3 regions of the Rhizobium aureum genome follow, and region 3 is predicted to be linked to each of the others. Evidence: predicted binding sites of a transcription regulator. Region 3 holds the regulator's gene; each other region holds the start of a gene.

Region 1 (7,849 bases), on a different contig from region 3:
CTGACACAGGATATTCGCACTGCGGGCAAACTCCATGATGCGATGCACCGTCAGGAAATAAGGCTCATATTGCCGCTCCCGGATGAGTTTGAGTTCATGTTCGATCTGCGTCGAAACCTTCGGAGGAATCCCTCCAGGAAAGCGCCATCTGGCGCCCTCCCAGGTCAGTCGCTTCAGCGTCTCCGCAACGGTTTCGCCCTTGGTGCTTTCGTCGGGATAGTTATGCTTCAGCTCATCCAATGAGAAAGACAGCCGGCTAAAAAACTTCTGCGTATTGGCGATAGCCTTCGGATAATCTCTGAAGAGTCGCGCCATCTCGGCAGCGTCCTTCATGTAGCGTTCGGCGTTCGCCGCCAGCCTGAAGCCGGCCTCGGCGATCGGTACATGCTCACGGATCGAAACGACGATATCGGCAAGCGGCTTGCGTTCGGTCGCATGATAGAGTGGCTGGTTGCTGGCGATCAGCCGCACGCCATTGCGCTGCGCCAGGATGGAAAGCGTCGCGAAGACCATGCGGTCCCGCCCGTCATAGGCTGGCGACAGGACCATGTGGAACTTCCGGCCGAAGCGCATCCAGAGCCGCTGCAGACATTGTTCCAGCCTTGCCTGCTCCTCCGGCGCCTCGACACTTTCAGCATCGGGAACGAGCGCCAGCATCATCTCGTCACCCCATTCTACGAGGTCGCTTTCATTAAGGATGCATATGCCTTTTTCGCCGCGCAGATTACCGGCGCTCAGCAATCGGCAGAGATGCGCCCAGCCCTTGCGATTTTCCGGATAGGCAAGAATGTCCGGGGTGCCGTCTGAAAACACGAGGCGGGCGCCCGGCTGGAAAGGGACCGGCTTCAGAAGCGGCTTTTCTGGCTCGCCCTTGGCTCGAAGCGTCAGATTTTTCTCAATGCCTTCCTTATATTTTTCCCAGAGAACCTTGGTATGCGCATGCGCCTTGACGACGCCGGCAACCGAATTGCGGTCGGCAATCCCAAACCCCGACAGTTTCAGGATGGCGGCCTGCACCACCATTTCCTCCGGATGCGAGGCACCTTCGAGAAAGGAGAAATTCGTTCTCACCCCGATCTCGAAGAAGGGCATGGGTTCGTGAAAGCTCGGGCGCGCATTCATGCGAAGACCCCATGCATATACCAGTCCGGCGTCGTGCTGCCTCGGCCATAGAGCCCCTTGCGGAACAGCCAGAAACGATGACCTTCTTCATCTTCGATCTGGAAGTAATCGCGGACAGGTTCTTCCTTTTCCTCAAGCCACCATTCCGCCGAAAGCCGCTCCGGCCCTTCGGCCCGGCTGACCCGATGCATGACCCGCCGCCAGCGGAACTGCCGGGGAGGGCCGTCAGGCACTTCGGCAGCAATGGTTTCGACCAGTTCCGGCATGCGAAGCAGCCGCAGCGGCCGCTCGCCGCGGAAGAAGCCGTGGCCGGCATCCTCCTGACCTGCGCGCCGCCTCGATGCGAGGATAGTCATGGCCGGCAGTGGCCGCACGGCTCGTTCGGGGATATGGCTCTGCCGCAGCTCGAATCCTTGCAGGCAGTCCGGTCCGAGCCGGGCGGCCACGCGATCGACAAAGGCGGCAAGCGACCCTTCCTGGCGGCCTTCTCCGACGAAATCACCTTGCATGGCATCGAAGGGCGCATGCTGCAGCACATTGAGGCGGATGATTTCGAAACCATAGCCGACATCGAGATCGTCATGAATGGCGCCAAAGCGCTCCGTGAACAGGCTGGCGATCCTGCTCGGTTCCCGCAGCGGCTGCGACGCGCCGGCCGCGATGCGGAAGACCGCACCATCCACACGGAAGAGCAGGAGCTCGAAGGAACGACCGCCAATGCCGCGGGCTTCCAGCCCCGACTTCAGGCTTTCGGCAAGCTGGCGGGCAAGCTGGAGAATATCGGCTTCCGCCTGCACCGGCTCGGCCAGCCGCCGCTCGGCCGATAATTGCGCGACCGGACGGCGCGGCGAGATCGGCTCCTCGACGAGGCCGACGGCCTGATCGAGCCGCAGCAGCAGCTGCGCGCCGAACCGGCGGGCAAGCGGCGCCCGCGGCGCGGCCAGAAGGTCGCCCACCTGCTTCAATCCCAGCTTCTGCAACGCGGCAATGGTCTCTTCACCGAGCCTCAGAGACGCCACAGGCAGTGGCGCCAAGGCTTCCTCCATGGCTTCCGAAGGAACGACACGGCTATCGTCGAAACGAGCAACCGCCCAGGATAGGCCGGGCGCGGAGGAAATGGCGCCGCGCACATCGAGACCGAGCCGGGAAATCCGGATCAGGATGTCCTCGAGGAGTGCCTCTTCGCCTCCAAAAAGATGGGCGCAGCCGGTAATATCGAGAAAAAGGCCATCCTTGCCATCGATCGCCACCAGCGGCGTATAGCGGTCGCACCAGTCGGCAATCGCTTCCAAAAGCTTGCGATCCGCGGCGAGGTCCTCCTCGATGACATCGAGATCGGGACAGATCGCCTTTGCCTCGGCCACACCCTGACCCTGCTTCAGGCCGATCATCTCCGCGCGCTCGTTGAGGGCGGTCAGCCGCATGGCATTGTTGAGCTTGCCGGCGCAGGCGAGCGGCGGCACTTCAAGCCTGCCTGTCGAACGCCAGGAGAGACCCCATCGCTTGCGCGCGATGCGGTCGGTCGGCAGATGCGGAAAGGTCAGCGCCAGAATGCGCTGCGTGTTCGCCGGGAAAGGCAGGGCGTTGAGTGTCGAGGATAGGGGCAAAGCGGCGGTCATGGGCATTCCACTCCAGGGTTATGGAAAGGGGCGCCGGATTTCGGCTCTTTTCCAAGGTCAGACGAAAGGCCGGATGACCGATGCTGCCGCCAAGCACCGATCCGTCCGGCAGGGGTCGCGCCAGCGCCGGCGCGGGTTCGACCGAAAAGCGGAAGAGGGCGCTACTTGCCTCCTCCTCGCCTCCCTGTCGCAACAGAAATAAGGGCCGCCCCGCCGCCTTGGCCCTCAGCGCCAGCCGCCGGCTTTCGGTTAGGCCGAAACGGGCGGGATTGCCGCGCACTTCCAGAATGACGACGGCAAAGGCCGCACTGCCAAGGGCTGCTTCCGCCACCCAGAGCGCATCATCCAGCTTGCGCGGCGACGCCTGCAGGAAAGCCTCGGGTTCCAAGCCGAAATCCCGGATGCCGATGACATAGGGCAGGCCCGCCTCCATCGTGGCGACCGTATCGCCGATCCACAGGATTGGAGACTTGGCCACGGCCGTATCCGACGTTTGCGCGTGAAGCCGCGCGGCAAGCGCAAGGGTAAAGCCGCTCGCCGCCCCCGCATCGCGCAGGCCGAGCGAACGGATTTCCGTTAGCGCATCGAGCGGCAGGCCGCCTTGCAGGCCAACATCGAGATCGTCGACGCCGGTCGCAAGAAACGGCTGAGCCGGCTTAGGCTGAGCAGACCCTGGCTGGACAGGTAGAGGTTTCGCAATACCTGCCGATTCCATGGCCGGCTTGGCCGCCAGCATCTCATGCGCCGCCGCTGCCAGTGCCGGAATCGGCCTGCCTTCCAGTCTGGCAATGGTTTCACGCAGGGCAAAAAGCGTTTCCCGCGCCACGGCGGCCTCGGCCATGACGTTCACTCCAGATCGATAATGTTCCTGTTATGTTCTTATGGATTCCAGAGCTTGCGAAAAGAGTCAACACCATTTCATGAGAAAATATTCCTCTGCCGCAATCTACACTCGTAAAAGCGGCGCAAAGCCTCTATATGACCAGCCAAGGAAGGAATATTCATGGCTCGCGTCGACCAGAGCGAAGATTGGCGGGATCGCCACTCGCCCTCCATCAGCACATTCGAATCTCTGGCAATGGAGGCTTACAGCCATCTGCCGGATGAATTCCGCTCACTCACCGGTGATCTCATCATCCTCATCGAAGATTTCCCGGATGACGAGGTATTCGAGGACATGGCGCTGGAAACACCTTTCGACCTGCTCGGTCTCTTCGAAGGCCGCGGCATTTCGGAGCGCTTCACCGCCCAGACCGGGGATATGCCCAACAAGATCCGCCTTTATCGCCGACCGATCATCGACTATTGGGCTGAAAACGACGAAACCCTCGGCGACATCATCACCCATGTCCTGATCCATGAGATCGGCCACCATTTCGGCCTGAGCGACGAGGACATGGAGCGCATCGAGGCAAGCGCTGAAGAAGCGACGGATCGCTGATACCACCCCGACCGCAAGACGGCCGGGGGAAGAACTTCAGTTATGGCTTACTGTTCGGAAAGCTTCATATCCGGATCGTAATCCTTGCCGGCCACGTCCTTGATGACGGCCTGGCCGCACTCCATCCGGCCGCTCGCGGCATTGAAGCCATAGGTCGGCGAACCGTACAGCTCCCAGCCCTTGTTCAGCGCCGCACTTACCTTGTGGCAAAAGGAAGCGTCATCGGGACCGGTGAGGAAGCGGTAGAGTTTCATCAAAGCATCTTTCTTGTATTTAGCAATCAGACGTCGCTACGGGGCGTTCCGGCAGCGCCCGAAGAGCGCTGCTCGATCAGGCGAGCTTTATGGACGAGTCTCTCCGCCTGGACAAGGTGCAGCCGCTCCACCATCCGCCCACCAAGGTTCACGACATTGAGAGCGTCAGCGCCCGGTTCGGCAAAGGCTGATATGATGGCTTCAGCCTCGGCGATGGCAGCTTCATCGGGGCCGAAATGCCGGTTGGCCGCTTCGATCTGGTTCGGATGGATCAGCATCTTGCCGGCAAAGCCCATGATGCGGCCTTGGCCGCATTCGGCCTCGAATGCCGCGTCATCCTTGAAATCGTTGAGGACGCTGTCGATGGCCTCGAGCCCATAGGCGCTGACAGCAAGCACCACCTGCATCAGCCAAGGCACGAGATAGGCGCGACCAGGCTGCGGCAGGACACCGGTTTCCTTTCTGAGATCGTTGAGGCCGACGACGAAGCAATCGAGCCGGCTGCCCGCCGTGCGTCCGGCCTCGGCGATCGAAGCGGCGTTCAGGATACCGCGCGGCGTCTCGATCATCGCCCATATACGCAAGCTTTCCGGCGCATCGGCTTCCGCGAGCCTGTCGCTGACGCCGGTCACATTCTGCGGTTCGTCCACTTTGGGCAAGAGGACCGCATCCGGCTCCAGCTCCGTGACCAGCGCCAGGTCGTCGGCCCCGAAATTGGAGGAAAGCGCATTGATGCGGATGATCCGCTCCTTGCCCGGAAGCGGCGAGGCTAAAAAGAAGGTCCGCAAATTCTCCCGCGCCTCGGCCTTCTTTTCCGGCGAGACCGAATCCTCGAGATCGAAGATGACGGCGTCGCAATCGAGGCTCGAAAGCTTGTCCAGCGCGCGCCGATTGCTGGCGGGAACGCTTAAGACCGAGCGGCGCAGGCGGGCGGGGCGGGAAGGGGAATCTTGGCTCGCGGAATGGCTCATTGTGCTGTTTTGCCGCGCTTTTGATCATCAGGCAAGTCAACAAAAAGCCACGCTCCTCTTGCAGATGACAGAGATGAGGACCACATTGCTCGGAGTAGAGAGGTCTCGACCATGCAGAATATCCGTTCCCTGTTCATCGCGCTCGCCGGTATTACCGTGTTTGCAGCCATGGCGCTGTTTACCGTTTCGGTCACGCTTGCCGTCGGCGGCATCCTGACCGTGCTCATGGCAGCCCGCGCGATTTCGCTGCGCATGAAGCCGGCGCCGGTGCACGCCAAGGCAAAGACGAACGGCCAGCGCGAAATGCGCATCTGGAACGACGGTCGCGGCACGATCATCGACCTCTGAGGTCGAAACAGGTGAGGGTAGCCTCTTGCGGGCTGCCGAACGCATTCACCCAAGCTCGGACACGTGCTCGAAGGATGGAATGCGACCCAAACGCCGCCTTTTAGAGCATTTCCAAGATTCTCCTTCATTTCGGGCCGGATTTGCTCTATTGGCAAGATAATTCGTGCTTAGACGAGAATGAAGGCAGGACCCCATGGACAAGTTCGTGAAGTTGACCGGTGTCGCAGCACCTCTCCCGGTCGTCAATGTCGATACCGACATGATCATCCCGAAGGATTATCTGAAGACCATCAAGCGCACGGGTCTCGGCAAAGGCCTCTTCGCTGAAGCCCGCTACAATGAAGACGGTTCTCCGAACCCGGATTTCGTGCTGAACAAGCCGGCCTATCAGAACGCCAAGATCCTCGTCGCCGGCGACAATTTCGGCTGCGGCTCTTCGCGAGAGCATGCTCCCTGGGCACTTCTCGACTTCGGTATCCGCTGCGTCATCTCGACCAGCTTCGCCGACATCTTCTACAACAACTGCTTCAAGAACGGCATCCTGCCGATCAAGGTCAGCCAGGAAGACCTCGACAAGCTGATGGACGACGCCTCGCGCGGCTCCAACGCCATCCTGACGGTCGATCTAGAAAACCTCGAAATCACCGGTCCGGACGGCGGCTCGCTGAAGTTCGAACTCGACGAATTCAAGCGTCACTGCCTGCTGAACGGCCTCGACGATATCGGCCTGACGCTGGAAAAATCCTCCGCGATCAACAATTTCGAAAAGACGAACGCCGCATCGCGCCCCTGGGCAGCCTGATCGGTTTTATCATTATTTCGCGTTTCGAAGCCGGGCCTTGCGCCCGGCTTTTTCATGCCGAAACGGACTCCCTGTCCCGCCTGTGGAAGGGCCATTGCATATAAAATAAAAAGCTCCCCTTTTGACGGGGAGAGGGGCGATTCCGTCAAAACCCTTCGCCCCGCCCTGAGCTTGTCGAAGGGGCGGGAGAAGGTGAACTCGAACAGTTGAGCGAAACGAACTGTGAGAGGACTGAAGAGGGGTTGATCTGTCTATATGCGATTGCTCTGGGCGAGCGGGAGAAGGGACTATCCCGCAGTTGCAGCACCTCAGGAGAGGGAAACGCAAATCCCGCGAAAACAGCTGAGACATCACCTTTCTCATCCGCTGTAATATGATCGACAAGAAGGAGGTCCATACAGGCGTGCCGAGAACCTTCGGGCATCTCTCCCACCCTTAAATTTCTCCACGCATTGGAGCCCCTCATGACCTCCCTTCCCATTGTCGGCGCCGCGATGACGCTTGACGACGTCGAAATTCATCGTAACTGGCTGCTCGAAAAGCCGCGCGACCTGGAACTGCAGAGCTTCGTCGAAGCCGAAATCCTCAACGGCGACTGGGCTCCGCTGGCCGAACGCGCCCGCAAGCTGCTCGACGGCCATCAGGGCCGCCTTGGCATCCACGGCCCGTTCTGGGGCTTCGTCATCGCTTCTCAGGATCCGGATATCCGCGCCGTCGTCTCCAGGCGCCTGTTGCAGGCCCTCGACGTCTGCGCCAATATCGGCGCCACGCAGATGGTCATCCATAGCCCCTTTACGTCGTGGTCCTACAACAACCTCGACAACAACAAGGGCGAGCGCGAAAAGATCATCGAATACACGCATCTGACGCTGAAAGAAGCCGTGAAGCGTGCCGAAGATATCGGGCTGACCATGGTCATCGAGAATATCGAGGACAAGGATCCCCATATCCGCGTCGGCCTCGCCGACAGCTTCAATTCGCCCGCCGTCGCGGTTTCGATCGACACCGGCCATGCCCATTACGCCCACGGCTACACGGGCGCTCCGCCGGTCGACTACTACGTCCACGCCGCCGGCAACCGCCTGCAGCATGTCCACCTGCAGGACGCCGACGGCTATGCCGACCGTCACTGGAGCCTCGGTGAAGGCAGCATCCATTGGCGCGCCGTCTTTGCCGCCCTTGCCAAGCTTAACAGCAATCCGCGCCTGATCATCGAGATCAAGGATAAGTCAAAGATTCCGGCATCGGCCGCCTACCTCGCTTCGCTCGGACTGGCGGAGTAAGGTTTGGAT
Region 2 (7,849 bases), on a different contig from region 3:
CGCCTCGAGGAGGCCGACATAGCCCTCCTGTACGAGATCGCTCATCGGCAATCCGAAATTGCGGAATTTGCCCGCCATGGAAATGACGAGGCGCATATGGGCAGTTGCTATCTGGTTGCGGGCGCCGCGATCATCATGATCCTTCCAGCGTATAGCAAGATCATGTTCTTCGTCGCGATCGAGATAGGGAGCAGCCATCGCGACTTTGATCATACGTCGATCTGCAGACATGTTCGTCATACGCATCTCCTAGGTTCGGCCTCAAGTCGTCTTCAGTGCCGCGGTCGACGAAAAGGGCAACAAGTATCGTTTCCGAACATCGCTGCTCGGATGGAAATCAATGAATGAAATTCAAATTGGAGACCGATATCCGGTTCGCCGGATAATCGATGACTAGTCTTGTTCGATCTCAGCGAATGGGTCTGGCGATTGAAGCATGTTCAGATCGCCGGGGGGCTTCGGATGAAAACGCATAGGCCGGTCCTCGTGAATGTCGATAATACGGCCAGTTCGGAACCTCTCCCCACAGGAGTGCACCCACACCGACCGTTAACACGAGGCTTAAACGCGGCAGAAGCAAAAAGGTTCCAAAGAAAAAACCCGGCACGAAGGCCGGGTTTTTTGAAGCTGGATTGGCGCGCTCGCCTTAGGCTGCTTCGTCCTGGGAATCATCTTCCTCGACGACCTTGCCGCGCTTGGGACCCTTGTTGAGATTGGTCTCGACAAGGCGAACGGCTTCGGTTTCCGACATCTTGTTGACGGCTGCAATTTCGCGCGCCATGCGATCGAGCGCAGCTTCGTAAAGCTGACGTTCGGAATAGGACTGCTCGGGCTGGTTCTCGGCGCGATAGAGATCGCGAACCACCTCGGCGATGGAGAGCAGATCGCCGGAATTGATCTTGGCATCATATTCCTGCGCGCGACGCGACCACATGGTGCGCTTCACGCGGGCTTTGCCCTGCACGACCTTCAGCGCCCGCTCGACGAAATCCGTCTCGGAAAGCTTGCGCATGCCGATGCTCATGGCCTTGGCCACCGGCACCTTCAGGCGCATCTTGTCTTTCTCGAAGTCGATTACGAACAGCTCGAGCTTCATGCCTGCGACTTCTTGTTCTTCGATGGCAGTGATCGTGCCGACGCCGTGGGCCGGATAAACGATCGCTTCACCAGTTTTGAAGCCATGGCGTGCTGCTGAAGGTTTTTTCTGCTGGGTCGTCATTCTTTTCAAAAACTCCCTGTTACGCGCCCGGTTGGGCCGGGTGCCGGGTCAGTCAGGCCCGGATGAGACGGACGTACCGTCGGGGTCACTTCATCCTGGTCCAGCCAGACTTATGCAAACAGAAACCCACCCATCGCGATCTAAGACCCGACAACACAAACGGTTGATATGTCAAGGAAACCGCGTACGGATTGGTGATTTGCTTTCGTGATGGTTTTGGGCATGCGAAATGCCGCAGTGGATCAGTGTGCGGAACCTATCACAAAAATCTGAGGAAATCAATAATTTGCTGTACGCGCGCCAAAAGGGCCACGTTGACCGCTATGCGGCCTGACGGCAATGATTCGCTTTCTGCGATATCGACTACACCTTTATCGACCGCCTGTCACGGCCCTCGGTCAGTCGCCGGTTCCTGGGTTCGCTGAGAAATACTTCTCGAACTTTCCTTCTTCGCCATCCATCTCCTTGGCTTCCGGCAACGGGTCGCGCTTGACCGTGATGTTGGGCCAGATGGCGGCATACTCCATATTGATCTTCAGCCACTTGTCGAGGCCCGGCTCCGTATCGGGCTTAATCGCCTCGGCGGGACATTCCGGTTCGCAGACACCGCAATCGATGCATTCGTCGGGATGGATGACGAGAAAGTTCTCGCCTTCGTAGAAGCAGTCAACAGGGCAGACTTCCACGCAATCGGTATATTTGCAGCGGACGCAATTATCGGTCACGACATATGTCACGAAGCACTCCAGGAATGTCTTTAGCTTCCGCGGATGCGCAACCTGGAACGTCGCGCGCTCCCGCGGAGCCGAACGGGGATCAAGCGCAAACGCGCCGCCCGGCTGGTTACCGGCAGGTTGATGGTGAGGTATCGACTTTGTCATCCAATTTCAAGGACAAACAATCTGGAAAGCGGCCTGAGACGGGCAGAGTTTTCTAATCGTCGTCCGAGATCAGGCGATCGATTGCACGGCGATCGCGCTTCGTGGGCCTTCCACTCCCCGGCGCCCGTAATGCCTGCTCGAACGGGGTGAGGCGTTTTGTCTCATCCGGCGGCGGCGTTAGGTCCTCATAGAGCAGCTTGGCTTCCTCGAAAGGGCCTCGGCGCTCGCCGGCGGCACGCACGATGAGGACGACATCTCGGCGCTCCAGCGAGAGCTCGATACGGTCGCCCGCCTTGACGCCGAAACTCGGCTGCACAATCCGCTCGCCATTGACCCGTACGCTGCCGTTCTGAACGTAGAGCTGCGCCAGCGAGCGGGATTTCACCATGCGAGCAAAGAACAGCCATTTGTCGATGCGCTGGCGCGAACCGGAAAATGGCTGTCTCTCGTCCGTCATGGGTTATTTCTTCATCTGCTCCTTGAGGGCAGCGAGCTTGGCGAAAGGAGAATCCGGATCGATCGGCTTTTCTTTGCGCGGCGGCTTGGCCTCGAAGCGCAATGGCTGCGATGCACCGCGATTGTTGCGATCGTTCCGGTCATTGCGTTCGCCACGCTCCTGACGGTCACCCCGGTTGCCCTGATGCTGCGGACGGCCGCCCTCGCGGTTGGCGCGCGGCCCCTTGTCACCGCCGCGGTTGTCACGGCCATCGCGACGGTCACGTCCCTCGCGATTGCCCTCGCCACCGCTCGCCTGCTGCTCGCCACCGCCACGGCGATTGCCGTGCTGACCGCGGCCCTCGCCCTGCTGACCGCGACGGTCACCATGACCGCGGCCGCCTTGGCGCTGCTGATTATCGTTGCGGCCACCCAGGCGCCAGAGCAGAACTGGCTTCGGCTCGGCAGGTTCCGCGGCAGCGGCTTCAGTGTCGGCAGCCTCGGCAACGTCAGCTGCCGCTGCCACCGGTTCGACGGCGGGAGCTGCTTCCTGCGCGACGGCTTCCGGTTCCTTAGCCGGCTCGTCGCCCGCAGCGTCGGCGTCGTCATGATCGGTCTTTTCGGCAGCGGCTTCCGCAGCCGACGATGCCGGTGTCGCCGCGGCATCCTGCTGGGCAAGGAAGGCCGTGGCCTCCTCGGCCTTCACCGAATCGGCGCGGTAGCCGAGACCCTTGAGAATTTCCTCCATGTCCTCGAGCGTCGCACCGAGGATGGAGAGCATGGCGGTCGTCGTGGTGAAGCGGCGACCGTCATAAGCGCCTTCGGGGCGCGAAGCCTGGCCGGGCTTCCACTGCAGGAGCGGACGGATGAGATCCGCCAGGCGCTCGAGAATATCGATGCGGACCGCGCGCTTTCCAAGAAAGCGGAAGCCGGCAAGCTTGTAGAACATGCGCTCATAGCCCGGATCGGTGACGACCGAGGTACGGCCGGCGGCGAGAACGGGGATCAGATCGCCATAGCCCGGCTTGTCCAGGCCATCGTTCTTCAGAGCCCAGAGCAGCGTGATGAGTTCGGCGGGGGCCGGCTTCAGCAATGCGGGCACGAAAATATGATAGGCGCCGAAGCGGACGCCGTAGCGGCGCATGGAGGCGCGCGCATCCTGATCCAGCGACTTCACCTCTTCGGTCACGTCGCGGCGGAACAGAACGCCGAGATTTTCCACCAGCTGGAAAGCGAGCCCCTTGGCGAGGCCCTGCAGATCCTCGGCACGCTGAAGATCGTCGAGCGGCTTCAGGATCGTGCTGATATGATGGTTCACGAAACGCTCGATGCGCGAGGCGACATGATCGCGCGCATTGCCCGTCAGCTGCTCGTCGGCAAGCAGGATCACACGCGGACGCATGATATGATCGCTTCCCGACAGACGCGCCACGGGATCGCCGAGCCAGCGCACGAGGCCATCGGCGCTGATCGCAAGATCGCTGTTGCCAGCCGCATGCAGACGCGCGGCGCGCGCCTCGAATTCCAGCGACAGCGCCTTCTGGGAGGCTGTCTGGACGGCCTTCGCATCCGGCCCCTCGGTGCCGGCAACCGGCGTGAACCGGAAACCGGTCAACTGTCCCACATGATGCCCTTCGACGAAGACATCCCCATTCACACTGATTTCAGCTTCCAGCATCGCATTCTCTCTCAGGCGCTTCATGAGCACAGATGTCCTGCGATCAACAAAGCGTTTCGTCAACCTCTCATGTAACGCGTCGGACAATCGATCTTCGATTTCCCGCGTCTTTTCTTGCCAGTGTGTCGGATCGGCAAGCCAGCCGGGCCGGTTCGACACATAGGTCCAAGTCCTTATCTGCGCGATTCGCGCCGAAAGCGTGTCGATCTCGCCATCCGTCCGATCGGCACGATGCACCTGTTCGGCCAGGAAGTCCTCTTTCACCGTGCCATAGCGCACCAGGTCGGAAAAGAGGGCGGCAATAAGATCGGCGTGCTGGGCAGGCGTAATGCGCCGATAGTCTGGAAGCGCGCAGGCCTCCCACAATTTCTCAACCCGAGCCGGGTTGCTGGCAAGATCGACTATCTCCAGATCGCGTGACAAATATTCCAACGCCTGCTGGTCTACCGCAGGCAGCGCCCGCGTCAACCCCTGCACGCGCGGCGCGTCTTCCAAACTGGCGCGCAGAGCTGCGATCGAAGCGAAATCCAGATCCTTGCTGCGCCATTGCAGCACCTTGACCATGTCGAATTCGTGTCCCTCGATCCGGCGGACCAGCTCGTCGTCGAACGGGTCCACCTGCCCCGTTACGCCGAAGGTGCCGTCCTTGAGATGACGGCCGGCGCGGCCGGCGATCTGGCCGAGCTCGGCCGGATTGAGGTTACGGAACTGATAGCCGTCGAACTTGCGGTCCTGGGCAAAGGCGACATGGTCGACATCGAGATTGAGGCCCATGCCGATCGCATCGGTCGCGACCAGATATTCGACATCGCCGGCCTGGTACAGGGCCACTTGCGCATTGCGGGTACGCGGGCTGAGCGCCCCAAGCACGACGGCGGCGCCGCCACGCTGGCGGCGGATGAGCTCCGCGATCGCATAGACCTCATCGGCGGAAAAAGCCACGATCGCGGTGCGCTGCGGCAAGCGCGTGATCTTCTTCTGCCCGGCATAGAAAAGATGCGACAGCCGCGGCCGCTCAAGGACGGTGATCCCAGGCAGAAGCTGTTCGAGGATGGGCCGCATCGTGCCGGCACCCAATAGCAGCGTCTCGTCGCGGCCACGCAGGTGCAGGATGCGGTCCGTGAAGATATGGCCGCGCTCTAGATCGCCAGCAAGCTGGACCTCGTCGATGGCGACGAAGGAGGCACGCGTCTCGCGCGGCATGGCTTCGACGGTGCAGACGGAAAAGCGGGCATTGGGCGGAGATATTTTTTCCTCGCCCGTGACAAGCGCGACATGCTGAGCCCCGACCTTTTCGACGACGCGGGTATAGACCTCGCGCGCCAGCAGCCGCAGCGGCAGGCCGATCACGCCGCTGCCGTGCGCCACCATGCGTTCGATGGCATAATGGGTCTTGCCGGTATTGGTCGGTCCGAGCACCGCGGTCACGCCGCGTCCGCTCAGGATCATGGGCTGCGAAGTCTGTGTCATTGGTCCGTGCATGGGCGAGAAACCACCGTCTTTCGATCAGCAAGTTCCCCAAGGAGGAAACGAAGAGATGACGACCATATGCGACAAAGGCAAGACCTGAATAAAAAAACAGCCACCGCAACAACCGATTTCATTATTGACGGTCTCAACCGTAAGCCACATTAACCCTGCATCTCATGCGAGTCCCGACGATCGCGGAACACCTTGAGAACGAATCGGAGACGAATCGCTGACTCACTAGCGTTCTTTTTTTGTTCACTACAATATATGGATTTCGATGAAAAGAGTCACACCAAATGCTGAATCTCATTTCAGTGCCTTTTCCACGAGAAAAGGAGTCAAGCCGAGAATCCGAAGCCGGCGAAGATCGCTATGTTTTATGGTTAATTATCTGTAAATCATCGGATTTTCGGAACAGCGCCCTTCTCTTCGAGATCTGAGGTCAAAGCCAGAACGAATCGGAGACGAATCGCTGATTCCGCACGATTCTACTTTTGTTCCGTACTATATCTAGCGCCTCGACAGCCGATGCATACAGGACTCTGAATGGTTGAACCCACAATTCCGGCCGAATCAGGAATTGCGATCAACCTTTTAACGAGTGCAAATATAACGATCCCGCAAATACACGTATAAGATGCGGTTATCGGCAAAACGCCGTGACTGCAGCGTCCAGATTTCATGGCTACATATTTCTACTTCGCCAGAACAGCATCGAAATTCGGGAGGCGGTAAGGCCACAAAACCTCTTCGCAAGGCCAACCCAAACCGAACGAGGCAGGAAGGCGCCTACCTCCGCATACCCGATTTCGCTCCTTCTGTATGTCGGCAACCTGTAAGAAGGCATCCGGACATTAACCAAAGTCCAAAGGCAGAACGAATCACCGACGAATCGCGGACATGCTCCTTTTCTCTTTTTGTTCACCGCAACATATTGTATTTTAATGATATTTTAACCATACGAGCTAATCGCGGACACTCTCTTCCACACCTGCGTCGCGCCATCGCGTGAATATCTGGCTGAATACGCTCTCGCCGCCATTCCCGCCTTTTTATTTCTTAGCCGGAACAATTTTCTGCGACGCAAGTTTCTATCTGCAGAATTGAGGAACTCCGCCCATTCACTAGGAAACCGATTCGAGCTGGAAGCGCTGGAGCATAGTGCCGGAATGAACGAAATTACCGGCGCCATTCAAGCGATGGACATGGAGGAGACATATCATGCTTGGTACGGTATTGCTTATTATACTGATTCTGCTGCTGATCGGCGCACTGCCCAACTGGGGTTACAGCCGGGGATGGGGGTACGGTCCATCGGGCGGTCTCGGACTTGTTCTTGTCATTGTCCTCATTTTGTTATTGATGGGGCGGATTTGATCCGCGGGTCAATGTTCAAACTTCACAACACCAGGGAGCTAACACCATGAAGAAGATCATCGTCGCGATCGCCCTTGTCGGCGCTTTAGCGTCGTGCACGGCAACGGAAAAAGGGACTGCCATCGGTGCCGGCACCGGCGCCCTGATCGGCGGCGTGGCCACCCATAGCTGGGGTGGCGCGGCAGTCGGCGCTGTTGCCGGCGGCGTCGTCGGCAATCTCATCGGACGCTCCCATGAGCGCCGTGGCTATTGCATCTATCGCGACCGATACGGCCATCGCTACGAAGCTCGTTGCCGCTAAGACCTGAGGCCGCGACCAGCCGCTTCTGCGGCTCGGTCGCGGACATCCGACCCTCAGGGCAGGCCCTGGAAGCCTCAGTTTCTGAGAGAATCCTCTTCCCGCGCGATCGGTCCAGGGAAAGGAGCAGTGTTTTGAGGAAGGAACGGCACCATGGCCGCAATCATCGCAAGCATTGCAGCATTCGCGCTCATCGGCACCACTTTTTACGCGCTTGGAAGCGCGGCGCGGATGCGGGACAAAGAGAAGAAGCAGCGGGTGGCGCTAGAAGCCGTGATCCTAGAATTCAAGCCACGACAGCGGCAGCAGGCAAATTCAGGCCGGGGATGATTGCCGGACCGGTTGTGACTTCTATCCGGCAATCCTCTCCCTGATGCAGGCGGGCAAGAGCGGATCAGCTCTTCACGGAAATCCCGAGCCCACTGCGTCCTTTTCCCGGAATTGCTCTAAACGAAGAACTGGCCGCCATTGGCCGTTATCGTCGATCCCGT
Region 3 (7,849 bases):
CTTCCATGGTGGCCTTGTCGGTTTCGATTTCGGCAATAACGTCACCGGAAACGACCTTGTCGCCTTCCTTCTTGAGCCATTTCGAAAGGGTACCCTCTTCCATCGTCGGAGAAAGGGCGGGCATGAGAATGTCGATGGGCATAGTGTCCCTCCCCGATTTAGAGCAGAATGTCGGTGTAGAGCTCGGAGGCATCCGGCTCAGGATCGTTCTGGGCGAAATCGGCGCTGTCTGCGACGATGTCGCGGACATCCTTGTCGATATCCTTCAGATCGTCTTCGGTCGCCCAGCCCTTTTCGAGCAGGCGAACACGGACCTGCTCGATCGGGTCGTGCTCGGAGCGCATCTTCTGCACTTCGTCCTTGGAGCGGTACTTTGCCGGGTCGGACATGGAGTGACCACGGTAACGGTAGGTCAGCATTTCCAGGATGATCGGACCCTTGCCGGAGCGGCAATGCGCGACGGCTTCGTCAGCCGCAGCCTTGACCGCGCGGACGTCCATGCCGTCGACCTGGATGCCGGGAATGCCGAAGGACGCACCGCGCTTGGAGAAATCGGCCTGCGCGGTAGCGCGAGCCGTCGACGTGCCCATGGCGTATCGGTTGTTTTCGATCACGAAAATGACAGGCAGCTTCCAGAGCTGCGCCATGTTGAAGCTTTCGTAGACCTGGCCCTGGTTGGCGGCTCCGTCACCGAAATAGGCGACGCTGACATTGTCATTGCCGCGGTACCAATTGGCAAAGCCGAGACCGGTGCCGAGCGAGACCTGGGCGCCGACGATGCCGTGGCCGCCGTAGAAATTCTTTTCCTTGGAGAACATGTGCATGGAGCCGCCCTTCCCTCGGGAATAGCCGCCCTGGCGTCCGGTGAGCTCGGCCATGACGCCACGTGCGCTCATGCCGGTTGCCAGCATATGGCCGTGGTCGCGATAGCCGGTGATGACCTGGTCGCCATCCTTCAGCGCCATCTGCATGCCGACGACGACAGCTTCCTGGCCGATGTAAAGGTGACAGAAGCCGCCGATGAAGCCCATGCCGTAAAGCTGGCCGGCCTTCTCTTCGAAGCGGCGGATCAAGAGCATCTCACGGTAAGCCTTGAGCTCCGCATCGCGATCGAAATCTGCGATCGGGCCGCCATTGGTTTCCTTGGCAGGCCTTGATGCTGTTTTGCGGCTGGAAACGGTCGCGTTTTTTCGCGGCGCCATTCAACCCTCCCTGTGTGAGTAGCCTCGTTTTGTGGTGAGGCGTAACATAGGCAAGATTGTTCGCCACAGCAATGCTATAATTGCATGGCTCATATTCTTCGCAAGCTATTGATATTAATTGAAAAAATTCGATTAACCGAAATTCGGTTAATTATAACTATTTGTTGAAGATAACGATCTCGTTCGCCTTGGAATAGGTCAGCTGATAGCGCGCATATTGGTCGAGCATGTCCTTATCCAGGGAGCCGTCGCTCAAGAGCGTGACCTCCTTCTCAAGGTGTTCGCGCTTGGCGACCAGTTCCGCCAATTCCTTGGCGCGGTCGACGCGACGTTGCTCGAATACTTCAGTCGCCTTCAAGCCGTAGTCACCATGGATACAATGATAACCGAAATAGCTCACAAAGGCGATGGTGATGGCGGGAAGGATGAAACGCCCGAACTTTCTCTTCTTATGATACTTTGTCCACATACTCGCTCGAAACGCTCTGGCTTTAGGCGACCCCACTCCAAAGCCAATGTGGCTCGGACAAGATCACATTAAATCAAACACCTAGCGCTAATGTAACCGGCAGAGATTAACCGTCCGTTGACTCTAACTACGCGGTCCAATAAAAAACCGCGCCCAGGGGCGCGGTTCGATTTCAGCGAATAATCTCGTCGCAGACCCAAGCGGATCGCGCGGATCAGGCATCAGCCGCGCAGGATGGAGCGGCCGGCATACTTTGCCTGAGGGCCGAGCGCTTCCTCGATGCGTATGAGCTGGTTGTACTTGGCAAGACGGTCGGAGCGCGACAGCGAGCCGGTCTTGATCTGACCGCAGTTGGTGGCAACGGCGAGATCGGCGATGGTGGAATCTTCCGTTTCGCCCGAGCGGTGCGACATCACGGCCGTGTAGTTGGCCTTATGCGCGGTTTCGACGGCATCGAGAGTTTCGGTCAGCGAGCCGATCTGGTTGACCTTGACGAGGATCGAGTTGGCAACGCCCATGCGGATACCGTCGCGCAGGCGGGCGGAATTGGTGACGAACAGGTCGTCGCCGACGAGCTGGGTCTTCTTGCCGATCAGGTCGGTCAGCGTCTTCCAGCCTTCCCAGTCGTCTTCAGCCATGCCGTCTTCGATCGAAACGATCGGGTACTTCGCTGCGAGTTCTGCGAGGTATTCGGCCATGGCGCCGGATTCCAGCGTGCGGCCTTCGCCTTCGAGCACGTACTTGCCGTCCTTGAAGAATTCGGTCGAGGCGCAATCGAGGCCGAGAGCGATTTCGTCGCCCGGCTTGTAGCCGGCCTTTTCGATGGACTTCATGATGAAATCGAGGGCTGCCGGGGCGCTGGAGAGGCCTGGCGCGAAACCACCTTCGTCGCCGACATTGGTGTTGTGGCCCTGCGATGCCAGTTCCTTCTTCAGAACATGGAAGACTTCCGAACCCATGCGGACGGCTTCGCGGATCGAGTCTGCGCCGATCGGCAGGATCATGAATTCCTGAAAGTCGATCGGGTTATCGGCATGAGCGCCGCCGTTGATGATGTTCATCATCGGAACCGGCAGCAGGCGGGCATGAGCGCCGCCGACATAGCGGTAGAGCGGCAGGTTGGCGCTCTGGGCAGCAGCCTTGGCGACGGCGAGCGAGACTCCGAGGATGGCGTTGGCACCGAGGCGCGACTTGTTCGGCGTGCCGTCGAGTTCGATCATGATGTTGTCGAGCTGGATCTGGTTTTCGGCATCCATGCCGCCGATCGCGTCGAAGATTTCCGAATTGACGGCTTCGACTGCCTTCTCGACACCCTTGCCGTGGTAGCGCTTGCCGCCATCGCGAAGCTCGACGGCTTCATGAGCGCCGGTCGACGCGCCCGACGGAACCGCCGCGCGGCCCATGCTGCCGTCTTCGAGGTAGACATCGACTTCGACGGTCGGATTGCCACGGCTGTCGAGAATCTCGCGGGCGATAATGTCGGTGATTGCGGTCATGATAGCTTCCTGCTCGCTGGTTTATAAATCGATTTAAATCGTCTTAATCGAAGGCGCGGAAATTACAATGGCGATCCGCGCCGCGATTTGGCACTCCTGCAGGCCGCGTAAAGCAAATTCATGTCAGCCTGTTGAATGCCCGATATTTCTTAAGCCTTGGCCACGGCGTCAAAGGCCAGCAGCTTCTCCAGAAGCCGCGGCATATCCTTCAGATAGACCATGTTCGGGCCGTCCGAGGGCGCATTGTCCGGGTCCTCATGCGTCTCGATAAAAACACCTGCGACGCCGACGGCGACCGCAGCGCGCGCCAGTGTCTCGACAAAGCGGCGGTCGCCCCCAGTCGAACCGCCCTGCCCGCCAGGCTGCTGTACGGAATGGGTCGCATCGAAGATGACGGGTGCGCCCATCGCTGCCATGATCGGCAGCGAGCGCATATCCGAGACCAGCGTGTTATAGCCAAAGGAAGCCCCGCGCTCGCAGAGAAGAATGTTCGGATTGCCGCTCTCATTGAGCTTGGCAAGCACATTCTTCATATCCCAAGGCGCAAGGAACTGCCCCTTCTTGACGTTGACGACACGGCCGGTCTTGGCCGCGGCAACAAGAAGATCGGTCTGGCGCGACAGGAAGGCCGGGATCTGCAGGATATCGACCGTCTTGGAAACGATGGCGCACTGCTCTTCCGTGTGGATGTCGGTCAAAACCGGAAAGCCATATTCCTTCTTGAGGTCGGCAAAGACCTCCAGCGCCTTTTCCAGGCCGATGCCGCGCTTGCCCGACAGTGACGTACGGTTGGCCTTGTCGAAGGACGACTTGTAGACAAGGCCGATGCCGAGCTTGCCGCAGAGTTCCTTCAGGACGCCGGCAACCATGAAAGCATGGTCGCGGCTTTCCATCTGGCAGGGGCCGGCAATCAGCGACAGCTTGGCGCTGTTGGAAAAGAGGACCTTGGAGGCACCCTCACCGACGGTGACTTCGGAATTCGTGGTCATGCTATCTCCTCGAAGGCGAACAATGCGCCCTGTCCGGGCGCCAGCCTTGCCAGTATACGATTGTTCTTACGCGTGTAGGTGACGCCGTTAGCAGCGAAATGCGACGATGTCACGGAAAGATCGCGCGTTTTGAAAAGGATTGCGCGTGCGCGCAGCCCGGGATCGCTGGTATGGACCGGCAAATCGTAGAATGCTTCCATTCCTTCCGGCGTCAAAACTTCGACATCGACATTGGCCGCCTTGATCGTCAGGCCGAAGGAATGCTCCAAGATCCGCGGACCGCCAACGACCTCTTCGAAAAAGCTGCGATACACCGCCGGTTTCAGCGCGGAAAGCGCCACCCGCGCAATGCCGGTCACCCCGTTTTTGTGACGCTCGAGTACGCTGCGATCGGCCGGCAGCGGATTGATGCGCTGGCAGCAGAAGGCCAGGAAATCCGGCGCACGCAGATCCGCCGCAAATGCGAGGCGAAAACCGGCCGTGGGTTCCGTTCCATCCGGCATCTTCATCGGCCGGGAGAAATCCAGCATGGGTCCAGCCGAAATCCCAGCCGCCTTGAAACGCCCATCATCGCCGACAGCATCGTCCGTGCCGAAAACCAGGGCCGAAAAACCATCCTCGGCAACGCGGAAGCGATAGGCTTGGTCGCGCGCAACAAAGACATTGCCGTCGGCAATGCTCGTCTCGCATTGCTCCTGCGAGGCCACGCCCAACGGTTCGAGATAGGTCTTGTCGGCAAGGAACACACAGGCATTTTCAGTGCCGAAGGGGTGGCGCGCATCCGGTGCGACCGTGAAGCCAAGCTTGCCCAGGCGCTCCCGCGCCAGAGCGATGTTGACGGTCGGCAGCACGAGATGATCCAGCGGATGCGGCGACAAAGTCATGGTCCTCCCTTGTTTGCCTGCAAAAGCAGATTTGCGCTCATACAATGCTCAATTCAAGCCGAAAGCCAAGCCCGTGAAAGCGCAGGAGAACGTGGGCCGGACGCAACTGCGGCAACCCGAGCGCACTGATTCTCAACTGCGGTCGAGTTATGTGCCAGTCGCCGTCTTCATTCGCACACGAGCAGAGCAGGATTGAGGTGAATCGTCCATAAGGCGAACAAAGCGGCATTTCTCATATTTATCGATGAATTAGCGCGGATATAATTCGCAAGGAATTTCAAGCGATCCAGTCGATGGCGGCAAATATTTGATAGGCTCCGCGAAGCTTTACCGAAATTTAAGCACTTGCAGAACACATATGGAACATATAGTGTCCGTTCTGGATTTGTTTCACGACGATTTTCTTGATTTGGGGTTCCAAGACGATGTTGACGCGCAAGCAGCAGGAACTGCTTCTCTTCATTCACGAGCGAATGAAGGAATCCGGTGTCCCGCCATCTTTCGACGAAATGAAGGACGCACTGGATCTGGCATCCAAATCCGGCATTCACCGTCTGATCACCGCGCTCGAGGAGCGCGGCTTCATTCGCCGCCTGCCCAATCGGGCGCGGGCACTCGAAGTCATCAAGCTGCCGGAGGCCTATAATTCAAGCCTGCAGCCACGACGCGGCTTTTCACCGAGCATTATCGAGGGCAGCCTCGGCAAACCCCAGCCAGTCGCGCCTCCAGCCCCGGCAAAGGTTGCCAACGACGAGCACAATAGTTCCGCATCGGTACCGGTCATGGGGCGCATCGCCGCCGGCGTTCCGATTTCCGCCATTCAGAACAACACGCACGACATTACCGTTCCCGCCGATATGCTCGGCTCCGGCGAGCATTATGCGCTGGAGGTCAGGGGCGATTCGATGATCGACGCCGGAATTTTCGATGGCGATACGGTCATCATCCGCAATTCGACGACAGCCAATCCCGGTGATATCGTCGTTGCGCTCGTCGACGACGAAGAGGCAACGCTGAAGCGATTCCGCCGCAAGGGCGCTTCCATCGCATTGGAAGCCGCCAATCCGGCCTATGAAACCCGTATCTTCGGGCCGGATCGCGTCAAGGTCCAGGGCAAGCTTGTAGGGCTTATTCGGCGCTATCATTGACAGACGAGTTATCACCAACAGTTGGACTATCATTGACGGGTGATATCTGCGCAGGTGGCGTACCGAATTTGCCGGTGCGCCAATCATAGGTTCGGTGCCTGGTCCATGGTCGCTGAGGGTTTTCGAAAGCGACAGAGACAATAGGCTTATCGGCCGTGAGCGTCATTTCGATGGACCCGGTTTTGCGCAATGTCGCACCGGTTATGAGCATTGCGGCCGGAACGGCAATAATCAAGTCGTAGCCGGATCGGCGTGACGACGATGTTTGCGGTATCGCAAGCCGGCGGCAGATAGGCGGCATTTTCGATGGTGACCAACATGGCGCCGTTGTCGAGCATCGCCACGCACCATGCGCCCTTCTGACAGGCGAAACTTCCCTGCATTGTCCGATCCAGAGCCTCCTCCATCGCCTTGCGGACTGCATTTTGCTCTTCCCTGCTTAACCGGCGGCGGCGATCGGTCGTCTTATTGATCTGCGGAAGCCGGTCATCAGCGGGGAGCATGGTGGGTGGCTGATGTTCGGTTGCGACCAGCGCCTTCTGCCATTGTTCGAAAATGAAGACCTGCGGCCTTTCGCGATTTGTGGCGAGTATATCGTCCTGTCGCAACGCAACCAGGACACCATCTTCGGAAATCATCAGATCCGGCTTCGGCACACCTGAGCCGAATGCCGCCACGCCGATGGATGAAAGCAGCAACAGCAAGCCTAAATGGCGAAGCCGGGTCCGCAGCACGGTCATGATCAGAAAGCCGGCAATGAAGGTCGGCATCAGCCAGCCGGGTTGGCGGCCGAAGGTGATGTCGCCTCCCCAACCGGCCACAGTTTTGGCGATCAGGATGACTAGTTCCAGTCCCTCGCCGGTGACGTTCCAAAACGGCCCGTCCAGGCCGATAGGCATCAGCAGCATTGCGGCCATGCCGAACGGCATGACAATGAAGGAGACGACCGGCATGGCCGCAAGGTTGGCGGCGAGACCGTATGTCGCCAGCCGGTGAAAATGCTCGATCGAAAAGATGGCCGTCGATGCACCGCCGATGAACGAGGTCGACAACACGCCACCGAAGAAGCGCGACACGAAGAGCAGCGGGCTTATCAGACGGATCCGCGAGAGGATGTTTTCGCGGTGCCGCCGCCGTTTCCACAGCGAATAGCCCGACACCAACGCCAGCGTCGCTGCATACGACATCTGGAAGCTTGGGCCGAGCACCTGCGACGGCGACAGAATGAGGATGACGATGGCGGATAGCGCGACATTGCGAAGGCTGAGCGACGGCCGATCGAAAAGTACGGCCACCAGCATGATCGCCATCATGATGAAAGCGCGTTCGGCGGATACGCCGAAGCCTGAAATCAGGTAATAGGCCGTTACCGTCAAAAGCGCGCCGAAGGCCGCGAACTTCTTGGTCGGCCAGGCCTGAGCAACTCCCGGAAACAAGCTGAACAGATAGCGCAGGCCGACGTAGAAGATGCCGGCCGACAGCGCCATGTTCAGCCCTGAAATTGCGATGATGTGAGTGAGACCGGCAATTCGCAGCGACTCGGTCGTATCCTTTGAGATCGCACGTCTCTCATCGGTGACAAGCGCTGCCGCAAAGGCGCCCGTATCTCCCGGCAAGGTTTCCCGGATCCTGTCTCCGATGCCGTTGCGCAGGCCGGCGAG

What was found. Region 3 encodes LexA, which represses DNA repair genes until DNA is damaged. Its sites were predicted from a motif close to TGTTCNNNNTGTGTTCNG; they were not measured.
Region 1: PH552_RS25680 (ImuA family protein) is a predicted target of LexA. The motif match lies at 3,605-3,622, and genes of this name have one in related genera.
Region 2: PH552_RS09290 (helicase-related protein) is a predicted target of LexA. The motif match lies at 5,925-5,942, and genes of this name have one in related genera.

What each region holds. Positions count from the first base shown of each region.
Region 1 is NZ_JAQJCI010000015.1:21,880-29,728, forward strand. It holds gene PH552_RS25670 (error-prone DNA polymerase) at 1-1,122, opposite strand, end outside; gene PH552_RS25675 (Y-family DNA polymerase) at 1,119-2,546, opposite strand; gene PH552_RS25680 (ImuA family protein) at 2,587-3,582, opposite strand; gene PH552_RS25685 (metallopeptidase family protein) at 3,745-4,182, shown strand; gene PH552_RS25690 (DUF1737 domain-containing protein) at 4,230-4,436, opposite strand; gene PH552_RS25695 (HpcH/HpaI aldolase/citrate lyase family protein) at 4,463-5,407, opposite strand; gene PH552_RS25700 (hypothetical protein) at 5,519-5,755, shown strand; gene leuD (3-isopropylmalate dehydratase small subunit) at 5,949-6,557, shown strand; gene PH552_RS25710 (sugar phosphate isomerase/epimerase family protein) at 7,022-7,840, shown strand.
Region 2 is NZ_JAQJCI010000003.1:97,243-105,091, reverse strand. It holds gene PH552_RS09310 (RNA polymerase factor sigma-32) at 1-240, opposite strand, end outside; gene PH552_RS09305 (CarD family transcriptional regulator) at 647-1,219, opposite strand; gene fdxA (ferredoxin FdxA) at 1,618-1,956, opposite strand; gene PH552_RS09295 (RNA-binding S4 domain-containing protein) at 2,153-2,557, opposite strand; gene PH552_RS09290 (helicase-related protein) at 2,561-5,683, opposite strand; gene PH552_RS09285 (DUF3309 family protein) at 6,905-7,060, shown strand; gene PH552_RS09280 (YMGG-like glycine zipper-containing protein) at 7,107-7,361, shown strand; gene PH552_RS09275 (hypothetical protein) at 7,512-7,688, shown strand; gene phbB (beta-ketoacyl-ACP reductase) at 7,805-7,849, opposite strand, start outside.
Region 3 is NZ_JAQJCI010000004.1:337,001-344,849, reverse strand. It holds gene PH552_RS13015 (pyruvate dehydrogenase complex E1 component subunit beta) at 1-142, opposite strand, end outside; gene pdhA (pyruvate dehydrogenase (acetyl-transferring) E1 component subunit alpha) at 159-1,202, opposite strand; gene PH552_RS13005 (FtsB family cell division protein) at 1,360-1,671, opposite strand; gene eno (phosphopyruvate hydratase) at 1,893-3,167, opposite strand; gene kdsA (3-deoxy-8-phosphooctulonate synthase) at 3,317-4,156, opposite strand; gene PH552_RS12990 (VOC family protein) at 4,153-5,040, opposite strand; gene lexA (transcriptional repressor LexA) at 5,466-6,188, shown strand; partial or broken gene PH552_RS12980 (ComEC/Rec2 family competence protein) at 6,169-7,849, opposite strand, start outside.